DNA from 3 places in the Streptomyces sp. NPDC004788 genome. Region 2 is predicted to be linked to each of the others. Evidence: riboswitches for the same ligand, from Rfam matches in the RefSeq annotation. Region 2 holds a riboswitch; each other region holds the start of a gene.

Region 1 (4,710 bases), on a different contig from region 2:
CATCGCCAGGATCCGCAGCGCGCGCTGCGGGGTGAGGTTCCACTCCTTGGCGAGCGGCGTGCCCTCGAACGGGATCAGGAAGTTGACCGGCACCGAGTCGGAGTCCAGCTCGCGCAGCGCGAAGACGACGTCGACCAGGTCCTCGTCGCTCTCGCCCATGCCCGCGATCAGACCGGAGCAGGCGGACAGACCGGCGGCGTGCGCCTTCGTCACGGTGTCCACGCGGTCCGCGTAGGTGTGCGTGGTCGTGATGTCCCCGTACGTCCCCTCGGACGTGTTGAGGTTGTGGTTGTACGCGTCGGCGCCGGCCGCCTTCAGCCGCTCGGCCTGGCCGTCGGAGAGCAGACCGAGGCAGGCGCAGACCTCCACGCCCTCGTTCTGCTCCTTGATCGCCTCGATGGTCTTGCCGACCCGGTCGACGTCCCGGTCCGTCGGGCCGCGGCCGCTCGCCACCAGGCAGACCCGCTTGGCGCCGCCGGCCACACCGGCCGCGGCGGCCTGCGACGCCTCCTCGGGCTTCAGCCACGTGTACTTGAGGATCTCGGCCTTGGAGCCGAGACGCTGCGAGCAGTAGGAGCAGTCCTCGGGGCAGAGCCCGGACTTCAGGTTGACGAGATAGTTGAGCTTCACCCGGCGCCCGAACCACTGGCGGCGCACCTTGCCGGCCGCGGCCACCACATCGAGCAGTTCGTCGTCGGAGGTCGCCAGCACGGCGAGCGCTTCTTCACGGGTCGGCGACTCGCGCCGCAGCCCCTTCTCCACCAGGGTGTTCAGCAGGTCCATAAGGGCTGATCCTGGCCTACGGCACGCCCCGCGGCCAAGGAGGATCTGAACAAACGGCCCCGTTTGAGGTGTGTGTATGACCACACCCTGACCTCGGCCGCGGCCGGTTAGGGTCTGTGCGCTGCCTACAAAAGGATCTGCCATGCCGTCGTACGTCGTGGACCCGCCGTCCTCCGGGGAGGCGCCGGGCCCGCGCCCGGCCGCCTTCGACTGGACCGAGGCCGCCGCGCGGCAGCGCGCAGAGGCCGGTCTCGTACGGACGCTGCGGCCCCGGGCCGCCGAGTCCGAGCTGCTCGACCTCGCGAGCAACGACTACCTGGGCCTGACCCGCCATCCGGAGGTCACCGGGGCGGCGGCCGAGGCGGCGCTCCGCTGGGGCGCGGGCGCCACCGGCTCCCGGCTCGTCACCGGCTCGACCCGGCTGCACGCCCGCCTGGAGCGCGAACTCGCCGACTTCTGCGGATTCGAGGCGGCGCTCGTCTTCTCCTCCGGCTACGCCGCCAACCTGGCCGCGCTCACCGCGCTGTCCGACCGGGACGGGCTGATCGTCTCCGACGCGGCCAACCACGCCTCCATCGTCGACGGCTGCCGGCTCGCGCGCGCCGAGACCGCGGTGGTCCCGCACGCCGACCCGGAGGCCGTCGCGAAGACGCTCGCGGCGCACCTGGGCCGCCGGGCCCTCGCGGTCAGCGACTCCGTCTTCTCCGTGGACGGCGACCGGGCGCCGCTCACGGAGCTCGCGGCGGCCTGCCGGGAGCACGGCGCGGGCCTGGTCGTGGACGACGCGCACGGCTTCGGCGTCCTCGGCGACGGCGGGCGCGGGGCGCTGCACGCCGCGGGGCTCGCGGGCGCGCCGGACGTGGTGGCGACGCTGACGCTGTCCAAGTCGCTGGGCAGCCAGGGCGGTGCGGTGCTCGGCCCGGCCCGGGTGATCGAGCACCTGGTCAACGCGGCCCGCACCTTCATCTTCGACACCGGCCTCGCTCCGGCCGCGGCGGGCGGCGCGCTGGCCGCGCTGCGGCTGATCGCCACCGATCCGGGGCTCGCGGCCCGGGCCCGTACGGTCGCGACCACCCTGCACCGGCTGCTCACCGAGGCCGGTCTCACCGCCGCCCACCCCGACGCCGCGGTGGTCTCGGTGCGCGCCCCCGGCCCGAACGAGGCCCTCGGCTGGGCCGCCGCCTGCCGCGAACTCGGCCTCTCCGTCGGCTGCTTCCGCCCGCCGTCCGTCCCCGACGGCATCTCCCGGCTCCGGCTGACCGCCCGCGCGGACCTCACCGACGCCGAGATCGAGCGTGCGGTGACCACGATCGTGCGGACGGCTCCGCCGGGCGCGCGGGGCGTATAGGGGATGTCCCGCGGCTGTCGGGTCGCCCGTCGCACGGTTCACCGCTTCGGGCGACAGATATCCGTATAACTTGGTCGATCGCCGCCCAGGGCCGCACGATCGGTGGCAGTCTGACGCGAAGCGCAACCCGGGCCGGGCCCGGAGGGGAAAGGGACAGCGTCGCCATGGCAGACCAGCAGGAAGCAACCGTCACGCTGCCGAGCGACCCCGCATCGGTCCCCGCCGCGCGGAGGTACGTCGCCGAGGTGCTCGCCTCCTGGGGGCTCGGTGACGTCGGAGACCCCGTGGACAACGCCGACACGGCCGACGCGGTCCGGCTCATCGTCTCCGAACTGGCGACCAACGCCGTCCAGCACACCTTCGGACAGTCGCCCACCTTCACGATCGACGTCCGTCTGGAGCGGGACGAGCGGCTGCGCATCGGGGTGACGGACAGCCATCCCCGCTGGCCGAGGCGCCTGCCGGCGGCCGTCCAGCAGGACAACGGCCGCGGCATGATGATCATCCGCTCGCTGACCGCCGAGGCGGGCGGCCGACTGTCGGTGACGCCGACGGCCGAGGGCGGCAAGACCGTGTGGATCGAGCTGCCCTGGCCGGCGGCGGTCCCCGGCTGACCGGACGGCCGCCTCGGCGGGCCGACCGGCTGACCGGACGACCAGCTGACCGGCCGGCCGCCTGACCGGCCGACCGCCTGGCGGGTCGACCGCTTGGCCGGACGACCGGCCGATTGGCCGACCGGTCCCGTGCGACGGGTCAGCGGACCCGGCCGTAGTAGACCTTCGAGGTCCAGATCCGGTCGAGCTTCACCCACGAGCCGGTCTTCGGCGAGTGCCAGATCGCGTTGTTACCCGCGTAGATCCCGACGTGGTACACCCTTCCACCGGAGTGGAAGAAGACCAGGTCCCCCTTCTGGCGGCTCGCCGCCGAGACGTGGCGTGTGGTGTTGTACTGCTGCTGCGCGGTGCGGGGCAGCGTCTTGCCCGCCCTCTTGTACGAGTAGAGCGTGAGACCCGAGCAGTCGAACCTGGTGGGGCCTGATGCGCCGTACCGGTAGGGCGATCCCTTCTTCGAGGCGGCGACGCTCAGTGCCGTGTTGGCGTACGAGCTCGCGGCCTGGGCCTCCGGCGCCGCTCCTGGTGCGAGCAGCGTGCCGCCGACGGCGGCGAGGGTGAGAGCCGAGACGGCTCCGGCCCGGGACAGCAGGGACGGGACATGAATCTGCGCAGTCATGCGCAACCCTTCGTCAGCCGCCTGTGAAGGATGACCTGTCGGGTTCGGGCAGGCGAAGATGCCCGGCCGCGGCTGCGGCTTCACCCCGAGGGACGGCTCCGATCGCTCGGACGTCCCGTGTTGCTCGGGTCCTCCACTCCTGCCGATCCACTCCTGTCGACCAGACATCCGGGACGGCGGCAGGACTCGGCGTCCGCCCGGACCGCCCCGCCTCGGGTGGCGGGGGCTTGTCGTCGACAGGGATCTTGACCCACGCCCGCGCCGAAATCCGAGTGGAAACAGCGATATGTGAGGCTCCTCACGACTGATCCATTCGGGTGGACAGTCAGGTTTGGTGATCGTCCGAGGTTTGCGCGACGAGTCCGCCACCAGGGGTGGAAGGGCCCGATTCCGCCAGATGCGTACACCTGTTGCGCAACACAGCTGAGCTCTATGTCGATACGTCGACTACGCCGAAAGGGGGATCGATTCCGGCGTTCCGCTGGCCCGAGTGGACCTCGACACGACACGCCCTCCTGTCAACTCACCTGTTGCCGGGGCATGGTGACGCGAGCCGCGCGGCGCTCTCCGTCCAACACCCGCAGCGCGCGGGCCAATGTGTCCGCGTGCACCTCGCTCTCGCCCCGCGCGTGCATGAGCGTCAGCGCCTCCCGCAGTGCCGTCGCCCGTCCGACCAGCGCTTGGGCGGCCCGTAGCGCCCCATAGGTATGCGAGGTCCTGGATGGATTGATCCGGCCGAGCAGATCGACGACTTCGAGATACGCGTCGACGAACTCGCCCTCGGCGCGGGTGAGCGCGGGCAGCGGCGGCAGTTCCGGGACCATGGCCGGCTCACACCCGCCCGGCGCCGTCGGTCCCGCCGTCGCGGCGGCTGCGGATGACGTGGTCCACCAGGCCGTACGCGAGGGCGCCCGGAGCGTCGAACACGGTCGTCCGGTCGAGGTCGGCGTCGATCCGGCCCCGCTCCTGGCCGGTGTGTTCGGCGAGCATCCCGGAGATCAGCTCCCGCTGCCGGAGCAAGTCGCGGGCGTGGACGTCCAGATCGCTGGGCTGTCCCTGCAACGGCTCGTCGAGCGAGGGCTGCTGAAGGACGATCCGCGAGCCCGGCAGTGCGAGCCGGTGCCCCGGCGAACCCGCCGCGAGCAGCACCGCGGCCGGCCCGACGGCCTGGCCGAGGCAGATGGTCTCCACCTCGCACGAGACCGTGCCGATCGTGTCGTAGATCGAGGTCATGGCGCTGATCGAGCCGCCGGGCGAGTTGATGTAGAGGCTGATCAGCCGGTCCGGGGACGCGTAGTCGAGGTGCAGGAACTGGGCGATCACATCGCCCGCCGCGATCTCGTCGACCG
Region 2 (4,710 bases):
CCGACGCCGTGGCCGCCGGTGCCCCAGAGGTCGAGTTCCTCGATGTCGAGCTCGGCGCTGCCCACGTGTGTGCAGACGAGGGCGGGCCGGCCGCCGGGGGCGCCGGACGCGATGAAACCGAAGTCGCCGTTGCCGGTGCAGAAGGAGAGCGCGGGCTTGTGGTACGAGCCGTTCGGGGTGACGCCGGGTCCGCAAGGGCCGGCCGCGGAGGCGCAGCCCATCGCGTTGTAGGCGTTCTTGCGGTCGACCGAGTAGTGGCGGGGGCTGTTGAACCAGAGGACGAAGACGCCGTCGTTCTCGCCCCATCCGGTGCGGCGGATCATCCGCGCGTTGAAGCAGCCCTGCCCGGTGCCGCCGCAGGTGTCCTGCCACGACGTGTGGGTCCACGGGTCGACGGAGTCGGGGTCGAACAGCGGTCTCGGGGTGCTCCAGGGGCCCTGCGGCGCCGACGCGGTGGAGACGCCGAAGCCGCACCAGGGCGTGGGCGCCACGTACCACCGGAAGCCGCAGCCGTACATCGTTCCGTACATGTAGTACGTGTCGCCGAACTTGGCGATCTGGGCGTCGTGGAGGTCGAGTCCCGAGATGGTGAAGGCGGCCGGGGGCGCGAGGGCGCGGTCGCCTCGCGCGGGCGTGTCGGCGTGGGCGGTGGCCGGCAGCGCGGCGAGGAGCGCGGTCGCGGCGAACAGCAGGCCGAGAAGGGCGACATGGGCGCGACGTACATGCACGAGTGATGATTATCAGACAAATCATCAGATTTCGTTCCGGACCGCGCGTGTCGTGGGTCGCCGTGGGTGAACGCGCGGAGGGCCACCCGTTTCACCGACGCGGAGGCCGCGGGGGGCTGGACGGCGCTCGACCCGTTCTTCCCGTACAGCAGCCATGTCCGCACCGCGCCTCACCGCGCCTCACCGCACCGCGCCTCACCGCACCGCGCCTCACCGTGCCGCGCCCCGGCGCCTACCCGCCCCGGCGCCTGCCCGCCCCGGCGCCCGCCCGCCCCGGCGCCCGCCCGCCCGCTCGCGCGGTGCGACGGCCACATCGGCTTACGTCCACCTGTTGACGCTGCCGCCGTACGACGTGTTCGCCGGGGGCGTCCTGGAACGCGTCCCGGCGAACACTCCGTGCTGAGACGCCCGCTGAGGCGCCGCCTGCAGCGGCGTCAGAGCGGCAGCAGATCCGGGCGCTTGGCCTCGACGTGGTCGCCGGAGCTCTCGCCGCGCAGCCGGCGCCCGATCCACGGGACCAGGTGCTCCTTGGCCCAGTGGATGTCGTCCTTGGTGACCTCCAGGGCGCCCCGCGGCGGCAGCGGCGGCCACGGCTGCTCCGGGTCGGCCGGCACCGGCAGGCCGAGGACCTGGGCGGCGCGCATCGCGACCCGGGTGTGGCCCTCGGGCGAGAGGTGCAGCCGGTCCTCGTCCCAGGCGCGGCGGTCCTGGACGGACCTGAGCGACCACAGGTCGAGCACGGGGCAGCCGTAGCGGTCGGCGATGGCCCGGACGTGCCCGTTGTACGTGGCGATCTTGCCGCGCAGGTGCTTGAGGAGCGCCACTTCCTTGGTGTCGAAGCCGGTCGTCACCATGACGGTGCCGACGGCGGAGGTCAGGTCGGCGACGGCGCGCTCGAAGCGCTCGGCGACGTCGTCGGGGTCGGTCCCGGGGCGGATGATGTCGTTGCCCCCGGCGCAGAAGGTCACCAGGTCCGGGGCGAGTTCCTTCGCCCGTGGGACCTGTTCCGTGACGATCTGGTCGAGAAGGCGCCCCCGTACGGCCAGGTTGGCGTAGCGGAAGGCGTCGTGCTCAGGCAGCTGGTCGGCGAGCAGGACCGCGAATCGGTCCGCCCAGCCGACGAAATTCCCGTCGGGCCCGGGGTCTCCCACGCCCTCGGTGAAGCTGTCACCGATCGCCGCGTACGACCCGAATGCGTTCTTGTCTCGTGATCTCGAATCGTCTGCCACGGGAACTCATCTTTCCCTTATGGGTGTGACCTACGCGACCGTAAGGAGGGGTTGACGGCGGGTGACATATGCCACCTGGTAAAGATCACGTCAATCAGGAATAAGCGAAGCCCCGGCACTGGCTCGTGCCGGGGCTTCGCACTGACTGTTCGTCAGAGGCGTCAGATGTTGACGCCGTGCTGGCGCAGCGCGGCCAGCGGGTCGATGTCGGAGCCGTAGTCCGGCCCGGTGCGCATCTCGAAGTGCAGGTGCGGTCCGGTGACGTTGCCGGTCGCGCCGGAGAGGCCGATCACCTGGCCGCCGGTGACGGTCTGGCCGGCGCTCACCGAGATGGAGGAGAGGTGACCGTACTGGGAGAAGGTGCCGTCGGCGTGCTGGATGACGATCTGGTTGCCGTAGGCGCCGCCCCAGCCGGCGGAGTAGACGGTGCCGGGGCCGACCGCGTGGACGGCCGTGCCGGTGTCGGCGATGAAGTCGACGCCGGTGTGGTAGCCGGAGGACCACATGGAGCCCGGCTGCTTGTACGGGGTGGAGATGCCGCCGCTGACCGGGACGACCCAGCCGGAGGAGGTGGTCGTGCCGGTCGACGCGGAGGACGACGCGGCCGAGGTCGGGGCGGCGGCCGGGGCGGAGGTGGTCGCGGCGGAGCGCTCGGCGCTGCGCGAGGCGCGCTGCTCGCCGCCGGCCTTGGCCGCGTGGGCCTTGGGCGCGTGGGTCTTTGCCGCGTGGGGCTTGGCGTGGCCCTTGGCGCCGAGGGTCAGCTTCATGCCGGGCAGGATCAGCGAGGGGTTCTCGCCGATGACCTGGCGGTTGTCGCGGTAGAGCTTGTGCCAGCCGCCGGCCAGGTGGTGCTCGGTGGCGATCTTCGACAGGTAGTCGCCGCGGACCACGGTGTACGCGACCGGGGCGGCGGCGTGGGCCTGGGCGGGGGTGACGGCGGCGGGGGTGACGGCGGCGGGGGCCACGGCGGCGACGCGCTGGTGCGCGACGGCGGGAGCGGCCTGCTCGGCGGCGTGGGCGCCGGTCGCGCCGATCAGCGGGAGCGCGACGACCGCGCCGCCCGTGCCGGCGGCGACGAACCCGCGGCTGATCGGGTTGGCCTTGGGACGGCGGTGCTTACCCTTCGCGGGCATGGCGAGTTCCTCTCCGTCGCCTGCGAGGTGAGCTGTCGGGTTCGGACTGGAGATGTCCGGCCGCGCGGTCGCGCGGCTTCACCCCGAGCCGTCCTTCGTGGGTGCTGCGTCGAGGGATCGGCAAAGTACCTGGGTCCCCCGCTCCTGCCTGACACGGGTGGGTGCGGATTCCGGGCGGCGGCAGGATTCGGCGGTCCGTCCGGATTGAGCGCGACGCTAGACGAGCCGGGCCGACGGGAACAAGCCACGGTTTTTCGGCCACTCTTGATCGCGCCCCGATCGCGCGATATCCGGCCGGAATTCCGGTCACCCTGCGCGATGACGGACCCTCGATTTCCCTTTCCGCGAGGGAATTTGAAAAAGACGATCAGCCACGGTCCGTCACGTTTATGACGCTGCTCACGCCCCGATTCCCATCTCCCCTGCAACCAGGGCGCGTTATCACCAAACCCGCAATACGGACAGATCACCCATTCCCGCCCGAGGGGGTATGCCCGGGGCTACCGAGCCTGGATGATTGCCCCAGGAACCGATCTCGAGAGACCAGGAGCAACCTTGACGCAAGCGACCACCGAGCCCGAGCTCGCCGGCGTACGCAACTTCCGTGACCTGGGCGGGCTGCCGACCACGGACGGCCGGGAGGTGCGCCCCGGGCGCCTCTTCCGCAGCGGTCACCTGGCGCACGCCACCCCGGAGGACACCGCGTTCCTCACCACCCTGGCCCTGCACACGGTGTTCGACTTCCGAAACGACGCGGACCGGAAGGTCGAGGGGCCGGACGTGGACCTTCCGGGGACACGGAACGTGAACATCCCCCTGAGCGACCCGGCCGACGGCAAGGAGTTCTGGAAGCTGGTGCGCACGGGCGACCTGGCGCAGCTGCGCGAGCTCCTGGCGGACGGCAGGGCCGCGGCCCGGATGTCCGGTTCGTACCGGAAGATGATTGTCGAGAAGACGGCCGAGCACAGCCGGATCCTGCACGCGATGGCCGAGGACAGCGTCCCCGTCCTGATGCACTGCGCGGCCGGCAAGGACCGCGCGGGTCTGGCGATCGCGATATCCCTGCTGGCGCTCGGCGTCGAGCGCGAGGCGATCGAGGCGGACTACCTGAAGTCCAACGCCCCGCACCGCCGCTACAAGGTGCAGCGCAGCTCCACCGCCCCGGACGCCATGTCGCCGGAGGTGATGGAGCTGCTCGCGCCGCTCTTCGACGCGCGGGTGGAGTACCTGCAGGCCGCCTTCGAGGCGATCGAGGCGACCTGGGGCTCGGTGGACGCCTATCTCGCCGAGGGCCTGAGGCTGGCCCCGGAGACCCGGGAGCGGCTGCGCGAGCGGATGCTCACGGAGGCGTAGGGGCCGCCTTTCCGGTTGCCGGTCGGCTACTTCGCGCCCATCGCGAAGAGCAGGTAGAGGAAGGCGGCGAAGAGGTGGCCGGCGACCAGATAGGCGAAGAGCCGGAGCACCAGGCCCTTGGGGAACTTGCCCTCACCGCGCTCCTCGCCGGTGACCGGTACGGACTTCTCGGACATGTCGGTCCTTTCTCGACCTCAGCAGATCTCAGCGGCGGTGCGGGGTCCCGTCGCCGAGGCACAGCTCGGCGGCGGGGCTCTGCATCAGGGT
Region 3 (4,710 bases), on a different contig from region 2:
CGGCGTCGGCGGCCTTGCGTTCCTGGTCGGCGATCTCGCCCTGCTGGGAGACGTACTGCCGCATCGGGTAGGCGAGCGCCACCACGAGCGAGCAGACGACGAGCGCGAGGAAGGCCGCGCGGCCGGTGAGCCGGGAGCGGGCGGCCTGGCGGCGGGTCTGGGAGCGGTAGACACGGGCAGCGGTCTGCTCGCCGAGCAGCCTGATCCGGGTCGCGGTCGAGAACCGGTCCCGGTCCTTCACGGCCATGTCCAGCGGCTCCCCTGCGTCGCGTGTCTGATCAAACGTGCGTCCCCGCACACGGTACGGGACCGAGTGCGGGGACGTCCGTAACTACAGCGTCAGGGCAGGTCAGCCCGTGAAGCTCAGCCCTTGAAGCGCGGGAAGGCGCTGCGGCCGGCGTAGACCGCGGCGTCGTCGAGGATCTCCTCGATGCGCAGCAGCTGGTTGTACTTGGCGACGCGCTCGGAGCGGGCCGGGGCGCCGGTCTTGATCTGGCCGCAGTTGGTGGCGACGGCGAGGTCGGCGATGGTGACGTCCTCGGTCTCGCCGGAGCGGTGGGACATCATGCACTTGAAGCCGTTGCGCTGGGCGAGCTCGACGGCGTCCAGGGTCTCGGTCAGCGAGCCGATCTGGTTGACCTTGACCAGGAGGGCGTTGGCGGTGCCCTCCTCGATGCCGCGGGCGAGGCGCTCCGGGTTGGTGACGAAGAGGTCGTCGCCGACGAGCTGCACCTTGGTGCCGAGCTTGTCGGTGATGGTCTTCCAGCCGGCCCAGTCGTCCTCGAACAGCGGGTCCTCGATGGAGACGAGCGGGTACGCGGAGACGAGCTCCTCGTAGTACTCGGTCATCTCGGCGGCCGTGCGGGACTTGCCCTCGAACTCGTACGAGCCGTCCTTGTAGAACTCGGAGGCGGCCACGTCGAGGGCGAGCGCGACGTCCTTCCCGGGCACGTAGCCGGCCTGCTTGATGGCCTCGAGGATGAGGTCGAGGGCCTCGCGGTTGGAGCCGAGGTTCGGGGCGAAGCCGCCCTCGTCGCCGAGGCCGGTGGACAGGCCCTTGTCCTTCAGGACCTTCTTGAGGGTGTGGTAGACCTCGGTGCCCCAGCGCAGGGCCTCGGAGAAGGACTCCGCGCCGATCGGGGCGATCATGAACTCCTGGATGTCCACGTTGGAGTCGGCGTGCGAGCCGCCGTTCAGGATGTTCATCATCGGAACGGGCAGCAGGTGCGCGTTCGGGCCGCCCAGGTAGCGGAAGAGCGGGAGGTCGGAGGCCTCGGAGGCGGCGTGCGCGACGGCGAGCGAGACACCGAGGATGGCGTTGGCGCCGAGCGAGCCCTTGTTCTCGGTCGCGTCCAGGTCGAACATCGCCTGGTCGATCAGGCGCTGCTCGGTGGCGTCGTAGCCGACGAGCTCCGGGCCGATCTGCTCGATGACGGCGAGGACGGCCTTCTCGACGCCCTTGCCGAGGTAGCGGTTGGGGTCCCCGTCGCGGAGCTCAATGGCCTCGAACGCACCAGTGGAGGCACCGGAGGGAACGGCAGCACGGCCGGTGCTGCCGTCGTCGAGGCCGACCTCGACCTCGACGGTGGGGTTGCCTCGGGAGTCCAGGATTTCCCGGGCTACGACGACGTCGATGGACGGCACGAGCATCTCCTTCTGGGATGTGACGCTGGTTGTGACGCATGCGGCAAGGTCTCGTTCGCCTTGCGACAAGAGCCTAACCGGCGCGGGGGCTCCGGCCAGCCGGGCGCCCGCCCCCTGGGACGAAAAAGGACCCAAGGGCATGCATTGGGGGACGAAAGAACCCGGTTACCGATCGGTACGAAACGGGCCCGGAGCACAGGCTCCGGGCCCGTTCCAGGGTCACCGCGGGGGGACAGCCGTCAGGCTCACTTGAGGTGGAGCTGCTGGCCCGGGTAGATCAGGTCGGCGTCCTGGACGATGTTCTTGTTCAGCTGGAACAGCTTCTGCCAGCCACCCTTGACGTGGTGCGTCTGGGCGATCTTGCTCAGCGTGTCGCCGGCCTTGACCTTGTACTCGCCGTCACCCTTGGCGACCTTCTTGCCGGTCGGCGTGGTGACGGTCTTCGCGGCCTTCGGCGCGGTGCGCTTCTCGCTGCGGGTGGTCGGCTGCTCGGCGGTGCGCTGGGTGGTGGTCGTCGGCGCGGCCGGCTTCGGGGCGGGGGCCGGGGCCTCGGCGGAGCCGCCGTCGTACGAGGCGCTGGACAGGCCGACGCCGCAGCTCGGCCAGGCACCCTTGCCCTGGCCCGCCAGGACCTTCTCGGCGACGGCGATCTGCTGCGACTTGGAGGCCAGGTCGGCGCGGGAGGCGTAGGCGGTGCCGCCGTAGGCCGCCCAGGTGGAGTTGGTGAACTGCAGGCCGCCGTAGAAGCCGTTGCCCGTGTTGATGGACCAGTCGCCGCCGGACTCGCACTGGGCGACGGCGTCCCACTCGGAGGCGGTGGCGGCCGAGGCGGTGCCAGCGGTCATCAGCGGGGCGGCGACGGCGACGCCGGCGACACCGGCGAGGGTGACGACGCGGGTGGCCTTGGAGGGACGACGGTGTTTGCCCTTGCCGGAAAGCAGCATGGAAGTTCTCCTCACCGACGCCTACGAGGTGAGCTGTCGGGTTCGGGCGAGTGAGTTGCCCGGCCGCGTGTCCTTGCACGCGGCTCCACCCCAAGCCGGTCGTCGGCCGTCTGTCTCAACGGCCGGGGCCGGCACTTACCTTGGGTCCCCCGCTCCTGCCTTCGGCGCTTGCGCGACGACTGTTCCCGGCGTCCGGCGGCAGGATTCGGCGTACCGGTCGGCGGGGCCCGCGGTGGCGAGCGGTCACGACCGTAGACACACCCCCGGCGGAAGTTCAAAGCCCATCAACCCGGAAAAATCGCCCCTACTTGCACTCCGTCAGGTGACGTTTGTGCAGGTGAGGGGCGAAACGCGCAAAGTTTGCGGACGTGACACGGCCGTTCGACAAGAGAGACTCATGTCTCACTTGCACAGAACCGGACATTCAGCCCCTAACTACCCCTCAGGCGTGACCTGGGGCGCGGTCTTCCCGAGGTTCAACTCAAGGCTCTGACCAGGGAGGATGAGGTCGGGGTCGGTGCCGACCGTCTTCTTGTTGGCGTCGTAGAGCGCGGTCCAGCCGCCGGGCAGGGCGTTCTGCTGTGCAATGTCCGACAGGCTGTCACCCGGCTTGACGGTGTATTCGTCCGCACTGGGCGTCTTGTCCGTGTTGTCCGCGGCCGCGTCGCCGGTCGGAGCGGCGTGCCGTCCGGATTCGGGCGTGCCGTCCGTATCGCCCGGTTCTTCTGTCGCGGCGTCACCGCGGTGCTTGCCGGTGCCGGTGGGGGCCGTTTCGGACGCACCGGGCGTACCGGGCGTACCGGAACCATCGGGTGTACCGGGCGTCACGGAGGTGCCGGGCGTCACGGGAGTGGTGGGTGCGTCCGGCGAGGCGGGCGTGGTCGGCGTGGCCGAAGTCGACGGGGCGGCCGGAGTGGTGGGCGCGGTGGGCGTCGTGGCGCTCGACGAGGGCTCGGTGGTCTTCGTGCCCGACTCGGCGGGCAGCCCCTCGGTGCGGTTCGACTCCTGGGGCGCGGCCGGCTGCGCGGGAGTGGTGGCCGGGCCCGGGTCGACGGCGGGCTTCCTGCCGTCGTTCTTCAGGCCGGCGATCGGCGCGCAGGTGGCCCACTGGGTGTCGCCGGCGGCGAGCGCCTTGTCGGCGATGGCGATCTGCTGGGCGCGGCTGGCGAGGTCGGGGCTCGGCGCGTAGGCGAGGCCGCCGTGCCGCTCCCAGCTCTCCTGGGTGAACTGGAGCCCGCCGTAGAGCCCGTTGCCGAAGTTGGCGCTCCAGGCGCCGCCCGACTCGCACTCGGCGACCCGGTCCCAGGTCGGTGCGTCGGCGGCGGAGGCGGAGCCGGTGGCGAGCAGCGGCAGCGCCATGGCCGAGCCGGTGACTCCCGCGGCGACGACGATCGCGGGGGCCTGGCGGGGTCTGCGGTGACGTCCGTTCCCGGAGCGCATGCGGAGTGCCTTTCGCGTGACTGCTGAGGTTGCGGGTGAACGTAGCGGCATTCGAACGCACGTCACAAGTCGATGCAGCGCAGATCACGCGAAGATCACAGCTTTGACGCTCCGTCAGTTCCGCGCGGCTTTGTGGGAAGCGCTGAACTCCACCGGAAGCGTGCGCAGGCCACGCATGATGAGCCCGCCGCGCCACCGCAGTTCCGCCGGATCGGCCCCAAGTCGCAGGTCCGGCAGGCGAGTCAGGAGCGTCGCGAGCGCCGTCTGCCCTTCGAGGCGCGCCAGCGGCGCGCCCAGGCAGTAGTGGATGCCGTGGCCGTACCCCAGGTGCTGGTTGTCGCGGCGCGCCAGATCCAGCGTGTCCGGCTCGTCGAACCGCGCCGGATCCCGGTCCGCGGCCGCGAGCACCACCAGGACCGGGTCGCCGGCCGGGATGTCCTGGCCGCCGATGGTCAGCGCCTCGGTGGCGAAGCGCCAGGTCGCGAGCTCCACCGGCCCGTCGTACCGCAGCAGCTCCTCGATCCCGGTCTCCAGCAGCCCGGTCTCCCCGGCCGCGATCGACTCCTGGAGGCGGGCACGCTGCTCCGGGTGACGAAGCAGGGCATACACACCATTACCGATCAGATTGACCGTGGTCTCGAAACCGGCGAAGAGAAGGATGAAGGCCATGGCGGCGGCCTCG

The links. A riboswitch is a leader RNA that binds a small molecule or an ion and turns the genes downstream of it on or off. The one in region 2 is predicted to bind cyclic di-AMP.
Region 1: another riboswitch for cyclic di-AMP. It lies ahead of ACWEJX_RS32275 (C40 family peptidase); the one in region 2 lies ahead of ACWEJX_RS23760 (M23 family metallopeptidase).
Region 3: another riboswitch for cyclic di-AMP. It lies ahead of ACWEJX_RS07475 (transglycosylase family protein); the one in region 2 lies ahead of ACWEJX_RS23760 (M23 family metallopeptidase).

Annotation. Positions count from the first base shown of each region.
Region 1 is NZ_JBSGBF010000108.1:2,103-6,812, forward strand. It holds gene bioB (biotin synthase BioB) at 1-783, opposite strand, end outside; gene ACWEJX_RS32265 (8-amino-7-oxononanoate synthase) at 926-2,131, shown strand; gene ACWEJX_RS32270 (ATP-binding protein) at 2,296-2,745, shown strand; gene ACWEJX_RS32275 (C40 family peptidase) at 2,885-3,361, opposite strand; cyclic di-AMP (ydaO/yuaA leader) riboswitch at 3,365-3,530, opposite strand; gene ACWEJX_RS32280 (hypothetical protein) at 3,880-4,185, opposite strand; gene ACWEJX_RS32285 (ATP-dependent Clp protease proteolytic subunit) at 4,193-4,710, opposite strand, start outside.
Region 2 is NZ_JBSGBF010000058.1:6,106-10,815, reverse strand. It holds gene ACWEJX_RS23775 (hypothetical protein) at 1-728, opposite strand, end outside; partial or broken gene ACWEJX_RS23770 (STM4011 family radical SAM protein) at 819-1,131, shown strand; gene ACWEJX_RS23765 (SGNH/GDSL hydrolase family protein) at 1,163-1,957, opposite strand; gene ACWEJX_RS23760 (M23 family metallopeptidase) at 2,119-3,090, opposite strand; cyclic di-AMP (ydaO/yuaA leader) riboswitch at 3,095-3,260, opposite strand; gene ACWEJX_RS23755 (tyrosine-protein phosphatase) at 3,604-4,443, shown strand; gene ACWEJX_RS23750 (DUF6126 family protein) at 4,470-4,619, opposite strand; gene ACWEJX_RS23745 (helix-turn-helix domain-containing protein) at 4,648-4,710, opposite strand, start outside.
Region 3 is NZ_JBSGBF010000010.1:59,782-64,491, reverse strand. It holds gene ACWEJX_RS07485 (FtsB family cell division protein) at 1-247, opposite strand, end outside; gene eno (phosphopyruvate hydratase) at 364-1,650, opposite strand; gene ACWEJX_RS07475 (transglycosylase family protein) at 1,890-2,588, opposite strand; cyclic di-AMP (ydaO/yuaA leader) riboswitch at 2,592-2,765, opposite strand; gene ACWEJX_RS07470 (transglycosylase family protein) at 3,024-4,028, opposite strand; gene ACWEJX_RS07465 (cytochrome P450 family protein) at 4,143-4,710, opposite strand, start outside.